One region of the Streptomyces noursei ATCC 11455 genome, then DNA from elsewhere that is predicted to be linked to it. Evidence: riboswitches for the same ligand, from Rfam matches in the RefSeq annotation. Region 1 holds a riboswitch; the other holds the start of a gene.
What was found. Region 1 has a riboswitch for S-adenosylmethionine ahead of thrC (threonine synthase). Riboswitches for the same ligand answer to the same signal wherever they lie in the genome.
Positions count from the first base shown of each region.

Region 2: another riboswitch for S-adenosylmethionine. It lies ahead of SNOUR_RS28410 (aminotransferase class V-fold PLP-dependent enzyme); the one in region 1 lies ahead of thrC (threonine synthase).

Region 1 covers NZ_CP011533.1:4,139,314-4,142,716, reverse strand. Annotated here, with positions in the region: gene SNOUR_RS17230 (alpha,alpha-trehalose-phosphate synthase (UDP-forming)) at 1-149, opposite strand, end outside; gene SNOUR_RS17225 (glucosyl-3-phosphoglycerate synthase) at 199-1,167, opposite strand; SAM riboswitch class I at 1,344-1,499, shown strand; gene thrC (threonine synthase) at 1,517-2,794, shown strand; gene SNOUR_RS17215 (MoaD/ThiS family protein) at 2,850-3,128, shown strand.
Region 2 covers NZ_CP011533.1:6,701,488-6,704,890, reverse strand. Annotated here, with positions in the region: gene SNOUR_RS28410 (aminotransferase class V-fold PLP-dependent enzyme) at 30-1,433, opposite strand; SAM riboswitch class IV at 1,614-1,731, opposite strand; gene trpD (anthranilate phosphoribosyltransferase) at 1,816-2,880, opposite strand; gene qcrB (cytochrome bc1 complex cytochrome b subunit) at 3,025-3,403, opposite strand, start outside.

The sequences.
Region 1 (3,403 bases):
CCGATCGCCGAGAGCCCCGACACCAGCCCCCCGCCACCCCGCTTGGCGCTCAGCTCACCGCCCTCTCCCAGGGCGTACGACACGGGCCCGCGGTTGGACGCGACGAGGACCTCGGCACCTGGCTGGACCGCACTGCGCTCGGAGACCATGTCGCGACATTAACCCGTCACGGATCCGCGCAAACGTACGGATCGCCCCTCAGGCCGCCCGCCGTTCCGCGTACTCCGGTATTTCGGCCATCGGCGGACGCTCCTCGGTGTCCACCCCCGTCGTCCGCGGCACGAAGCCGTGCTCGCCGCGCTCGAACTGGGTCAGCCGGGGCCGCACCAAATGGCCGCGGGCCAGCCGGAGTTGGGCGGTGCGGTAGATCGCCGCGGCCATCCGGCCGAGCGCCTGGCCGCCCTGGTGGCGGTGCCTGCGCACCCCGACGTCCACCTGCGCCAGGGCGTCCAGCCCGACGGTGTGCAGCGCGTCCACCAGCAGACCCAGCTCCACGCCGTAGCCGACCGGGAACGGCAGCCGCTCCAGCAGCGAGCGGCGCGCCGCGTACTCCCCGCCCAGCGGCTGCACGAACCCGGCCAGCCGCGGCCAGTGGAGGTTGAGCAGCGGCCGGGCGACCAGCTCGGTGACCCTGCCGCCCTGCTCGCCTCCGGCGGGACGCCCGCCCTGGCCGGTGTCCAGCGGCCGGTCGTACATCGCCTTGACGAACTGGACCTCCGGGTCGGTCAGCAGCGGCCCGACGATCCCCGAGACGAAGGTGGAGGAGAACTCCCGCAGGTCGGCGTCGACGAAGCAGACGATGTCGCCGCTGGTCACCAGCAGTGAGCGCCACAGCACCTCGCCCTTGCCGGGCAGCGCCGGGATCCGGGGCAGCACGCTGTCCCGGTGGACGACCCGGGCGCCGGCCGCCGCGGCGACCTCGGCGGTGCGGTCGGTGGAGCCCGAATCCAGCACCACCAGCTCGTCGACCAGCGGCACCTCCTCGGTCATCAGATCGGCGCGGATCGCCGCGACGATCGCGCCGACCGTCGCCTCCTCGTCGAGCGCGGGCAGCACCACGCTGACCGTCCGCCCCGTCTGGCGCTTGGCCTCCAACAGCTGCTCCAGGGGGCGGTCCGCGGCGGACCAGGAGCGGCCGGCCAGCCAGCGCTCCACTTCTTCCAGCACGTCTACGACTCTCCTCGGCGGCCCCCCGAACGGGAGCCCGTTATGTGATCCATCTCGCGGACCGGACGACTATCTCAACGGTGAGTGCCTTCGGTTACAGTCTTGAACAACGCGGAGGACCCTCGCATGTCGGGGTCGCCGCGCAACAAACGCCTGGGTTCCACCCAGTGCCATACCGCTCATCCAGAGGGGCAGAGGGACACGGCCCGTTGAAGCCCCGGCAACCCTCCAGCCGGTCTCCGCCGCACGGCAGCACAGTGCGCGCGAGGCTCCCGGCTAGGGAAGGTGCCAAATCCGTCTCACGGCGAAATGCGTCGTGAGGAAGATGAGGAGAAAGGGCCTCGCCTCCATGGCTGTGCAAGCAACCGAATCCACGCCTTCTGTCGCACTCGGTCCCGCCGTCGCCCTGTCCTGTCGCGAATGCGGCGAGCGCTTCCCGCTCGGCCCGATCTTCGCGTGCCAGGAGTGTTTCGGCCCGCTGGAAGTCGCCTACGCGCTTCCCACCGGCGACCCCGAGGCACTGAAGAAGCAGATCGAGGCCGGTCCCGCCAACATCTGGCGCTATGCGCCGCTGCTGCCCGTCCCCGCGGACGTGGCCGACAAGCCCAACCTCAACCCCGGTTTCACCAAGCTCGTCAAGGCCGACCGGCTCGCCGCCGAGCTGGGTGTCACCGGCGGCCTGTACGTCAAGGACGACTCCGGCAACCCCACCCACTCCTTCAAGGACCGGGTCGTGGCGATCGCCGTCGAGGCCGCCCGCGCCTTCGGCTTCACCACCCTCTCCTGCTCCTCGACCGGCAACCTCGCCGGTGCGGTCGGCGCCGCGGCGCGCCGCGCGGGCCTGAAGTCCTGCGTCTTCATCCCGCACGACCTGGAGCCCGGCAAGGTCGTGATGGCCGCGGTCTACGGCGGTGACCTGGTCGCCATCGAGGGCAACTACGACGACGTCAACCGCTTCTGCTCCGAGCTCATCGGCGACCCGCTGGGCGAGGGCTGGGGCTTCGTCAACGTCAACCTCCGCCCGTACTACGGCGAGGGCTCCAAGACGCTGGCGTACGAGATCTGCGAGCAGCTCGGCTGGCGGCTGCCGGACCAGCTGGTCATCCCCATCGCGTCCGGCTCCCAGCTCACCAAGATCGACAAGGGGCTGAAGGAGCTGATCGCCCTCGGCCTGGTCGAGGACAAGCCGTACAAGATCTTCGGGGCGCAGGCCGAGGGCTGCTCGCCGGTGTCCGCGGCCTTCAAGGCCGGGCACGAGGTCGTCAGGCCGCAGAAGCCGAACACCATCGCCAAGTCGCTGGCGATCGGCAACCCGGCGGACGGCCCGTACGTGCTCGACATCGCGCGCCGCACCGGCGGGGCCGTCGAGGACGTCACCGACCCGCAGATCGTGGACGCGATCAGGCTGCTGGCCCGTACGGAGGGGATCTTCGCGGAGACCGCGGGCGGCGTGACCGTCGGCGTGACCAGGAAGCTCATCGAGAACGGCGTGCTGGACCCGTCGCTGACCACCGTCGTGCTGAACACCGGTGACGGCCTGAAGACCCTCGACGCCGTCGCCGCCGGGCCCACCGCCACCATCCGGCCGGACCTGGACGCGTTCCGCGCGGCCGGCCTGGCCGGCTGAGCCGTCCCTCCGCCCGCCCGTTCCGCACCCCCCGTACCTCCTGGAAGGCAGAACCATGAGCGTCAAGGTCCGCATCCCCACCATCCTGCGCACGTACACCGGCGGCGAGGCCGAGGTCACCGCCGAGGGCGCGACCCTCTCCGAGGTGATCGCCGACCTGGAGAAGAACCACCAGGGCATCGCGGCCCGGGTGCTCGACGACGCGGGCAAGCTGCGCCGCTTCGTGAATGTCTACGTCAACGACGACGACGTCCGTTTCGAGCAGGGACTCCAGACGCCGACCCCGGAAGGCGCGGGCGTCTCCATCATCCCGGCGGTCGCCGGAGGCTGCTGATACGCCCGACGACTGTCCGGTGCGGCGCGATATGGATCGTATTCGCGCCAACTCTTTGCCGGTAGTGACCGGAAATTGCCCCGTCCGAGCTAAACGGACGGGGCAATTCCGTGTTGTGAAAGGCGATACCATTGGGGTGATCCCCCTCCGGTTATCTCCGTGCGCATGCCGAACGCATATGAGATCGCGGTGACTTGTGCGCAAGTTGTGTGCGCGATTTGTCGTTTGTGCCGCCTATTCCCGGCCCGACTTGGCCTGAGATAACGGGATTTGAG
Region 2 (3,403 bases), 2.6 Mb from region 1:
CGCCCAGACGTAGCGGGACCACCCCGCCGTCAGGCGGCCCCGGCGGACCCGGCGGCCCCGGCGGACCCGGCCGGGACGCAACGGCCGTCCTCGACGCGGTAGTTCCACCGCGCGCCCTCGGCGACGAGCTCGCGCACCGCTCGTACGAAGCGGTCGACGTGCTCGTCGGGCGTTCCCGCCCCGAAGCTCACGCGGATCGCGTTGAGGGAGCGTTCACCGGGTGCGGCCTCGGGGGCGCCGCACTCCCCCGGGTCGCCGGGCTCGCTGCCCAGCAGGGTCCGTACCAGCGGGTGCGCGCAGAAGAGGCCGTCGCGGACGCCGATGCCGTACTCCGCGGAGAGGGCGGCGGCGAAGTGCGAGCTGTTCCAGCCCTCGACGATGAAGGAGATGACGCCGACGCGCGGGGCATCGTCGCCGAAGAGGGAGAGGATCCGGACCTCCGGGACGTCGGCCAGGCCCGCCTGGACCCGGGCGATCAGCTCCTGTTCGCGGGCGACCAGGCCGTCGAAGCCGGCCTCGGTGAGCGCCCGGCAGGCGGAGGCGATGGCGTAGGCGCCGATCACGTTGGGCGAACCGGCCTCGTGCCGGGCGGCGGTGGTGTGCCACTCGACGTCCACGCCGCCGTCGGCCCGCCGGGCGACCTTCCGGCTGGCGCCGCCGCCGGCCAGGTACGGCTCGGCCTCCTGGAGCCAGTCGGCGCGGCCGGCCAACACCCCGGCGCCGAACGGCGCGTAGAGCTTGTGGCCGGAGAACGCGACCCAGTCGACGTCCAGTTCGGCGATGTCCACAGGATGATGCGGGGCGAGTTGGGCGGCGTCCAGCACGATCCGGGCGCCGTGGGCGTGCGCGGCGGCGGCCAGTTCCCGCACCGGCCACAGTTCGCCGGTGACGTTCGAGGCGCCGGTGACGCAGACCAGCGCCGGGCCGTAGGGCTCGCGGGTGGCCAGCGCCTTCTCCATGGTGTCCACCGCCTGTCGCGGGGTGCGCGGGGCGTTGAGGTAGGTCACCGCCAGGTCGGCGCGGCGTTCCCAGGGCAGCAGCGAGGCGTGGTGCTCGGTCTCGAAGACGAACACCCGGGTGCCCTGCGGCAGGGTGGCGGCCAGCAGGTTCAGCGAGTCGGTGGTGGACCGGGTGAAGACGACCTGGTCCTCGGCGCGGCAGCCGAGGAAGTCGGCGACGGCCTTGCGGGCGTTCTCGAAGAGGTCGGTGGAGAGCTGGGAGAGGTAGCCGGCGCCGCGGTGGACGCTGCCGTAGTACGGGGCGTAGGCGGCGACGTCGTCCCAGACCCGCTGGAGCGCCGGCGCGCTGGCGGCGTAGTCCAGTGCGGCGTAGACGGCTTCGCCGCCGGTCACCAGCGGGACGAGGACATCCCGGCCCAGAACCGGCAGCGGGGCACAAACGGAACGGTCGGCGGCAGCGGTGACGACAGGCATGGCGAACTCCCGTGAGAGATAAGCGGGTTCGCTGCGGGACGGGGCGCATCAGGGTGCGCGAGAACGCACGGCGCGGCGCGCAGCGTAAAAGGAAAAAGGGTGCGGAGAAGGGCCGTCAGGCCCTAGCGCATTCGCTTCATCACGGAAGGACTCCCTCGAGGACCAGGATCCCTGGCGAGGGATCCGCGCTTGCCGCAGACCTCGTTGCCTGCGACCTGGTCATCACCCGGGGCACCCCGCCACGGAAGGAGGGTTGCCGGACAGCGGGCCGGGGCCTACATCGCTGTCACTCGTGACCTGGGCTGAATCATGCCACACGATCATCGGGGCGCAAGCCCCGGTCCGTATGGCGGACCGGGACCTGCGTCACATCCGAGGGGCGTCAGGCGTTGCTGGCCGCCACCCAGCGGTCCAGCGTCCGCCGGGCCGCGCCCGAGTCGATCGACTCGGCTGCCTTGCGCAGGCCGTCCCGGATCCGCTCGGTGAGCGGGGCGTCGGACGGCTCCAGCGCGGCCAGCGCGGCCGCCGCGTTCAGCAGCACCGCCTCCCGCACCGGCCCGGTCTCGCCGTCCAGCAGCCGCCGGGCCACCTCCGCGTTGTACGACGCGTCCCCGCCGCGCAGCGCCTCCACCGGCACCAGGTCGATGCCGACGTCCCGCGGGTCGAAGGACTCCTCGTGGACCGCGCCGTCCCGTACGACCCACACCCGGGAGGTGGCGGTGGTGGTCAGCTCGTCCAGTCCGTCGTCGCCGCGGAAGACCAGCGCCGAGGAGCCGCGCTCGGCCAGCACCCCGGCGAGGATCGGCGCGATCCGGGCGTCCGCGACGCCGGTCGCCTGGGCCCTGACCCGGGCCGGGTTGGTCAGCGGCCCCAGTACGTTGAAGGTCGTCCGGATGCCCAGCTGGCCGCGGGCGGCCGCCACGTGTCGCAGCGCGGGGTGGAACTTGGCCGCGAAGCAGAAGGTGATCCCGGCCTCCTCCGCGACCTCCACCACCCGCCGCGGCGACAGGTCCAGATTGATGCCCAGCTTCTCCAGGACGTCCGTGGCCCCGCTGGCCGAGGACGCGGCGCGGCTGCCGTGCTTGACGACCTTGGCGCCGGTGCCGGCGACCACGATGGCCGACATGGTGGAGATGTTGACCGTGTTCGCGCCGTCCCCGCCGGTGCCGACGATGTCGACGCTGGGTCCTGGCACCTCGATCAGGCTGGCGTGCGCGTACATCGCCCGCACCAGGCCGGAGATCTCGGCGACCGTCTCGCCCTTGGCGCGCAGCGCCACCGCGAAGCCGGCGATCTGCGCGTCGGTGGCCTCGCCGCGCATGATCCGGTCCATGACCCAGGCGGTGTCGTCGGCGGTGAGGTCACGGGCGTCGAGGAGGGCGTTCAGTACGGCCGGCCAGGAGCGGTCCGCCACGCTGCCGCCGCCTGCCGGGGTCACAACGTTCATGGTCCACGCTCCTGGATCGTCTCCTGCTTGTGCCGTTCACCCTATCGACCCCCGGGCATGCCGGAGGGCCCCGTCCTCTTCGTGGACGGGGCCCTCTGGGTGGCGTACTACCAGCGGTGCGCGGCAGTGCCGCGCCCGCGGGGATCAGTGGTGGCCGTGGCCGCTGGTGATCTCCTTGTACTCCTCGACGGTCGGCTTGGGGATGACGTTGTCCTCGCCGTAGTAGCCCTTGGAGAGCTTGGCGCGCAGCTTCTGCGAGCGCTTGAACTTGCGCCGGACACCGTTCTCGTCGACCTCGGGACCGAGCTCGAGCGGCTCGGGCTGCTCGTGCTGGGTGAGGACGTGCAGCTGCTCCTGGTTGAGCGGCTCGTGGACCTCGATGAACTCACCGTGCGGCAGGCGCTTGATGATGCCGGACTCGCGCCCGTGCAGCACCTTGTCCTTGTCGCGACGCTGGAGACCCAGGCAGATCCGCTTGGTGGCGATGAAGGCCAGCACCGGCCCGACGAAGAACGCGATCCGG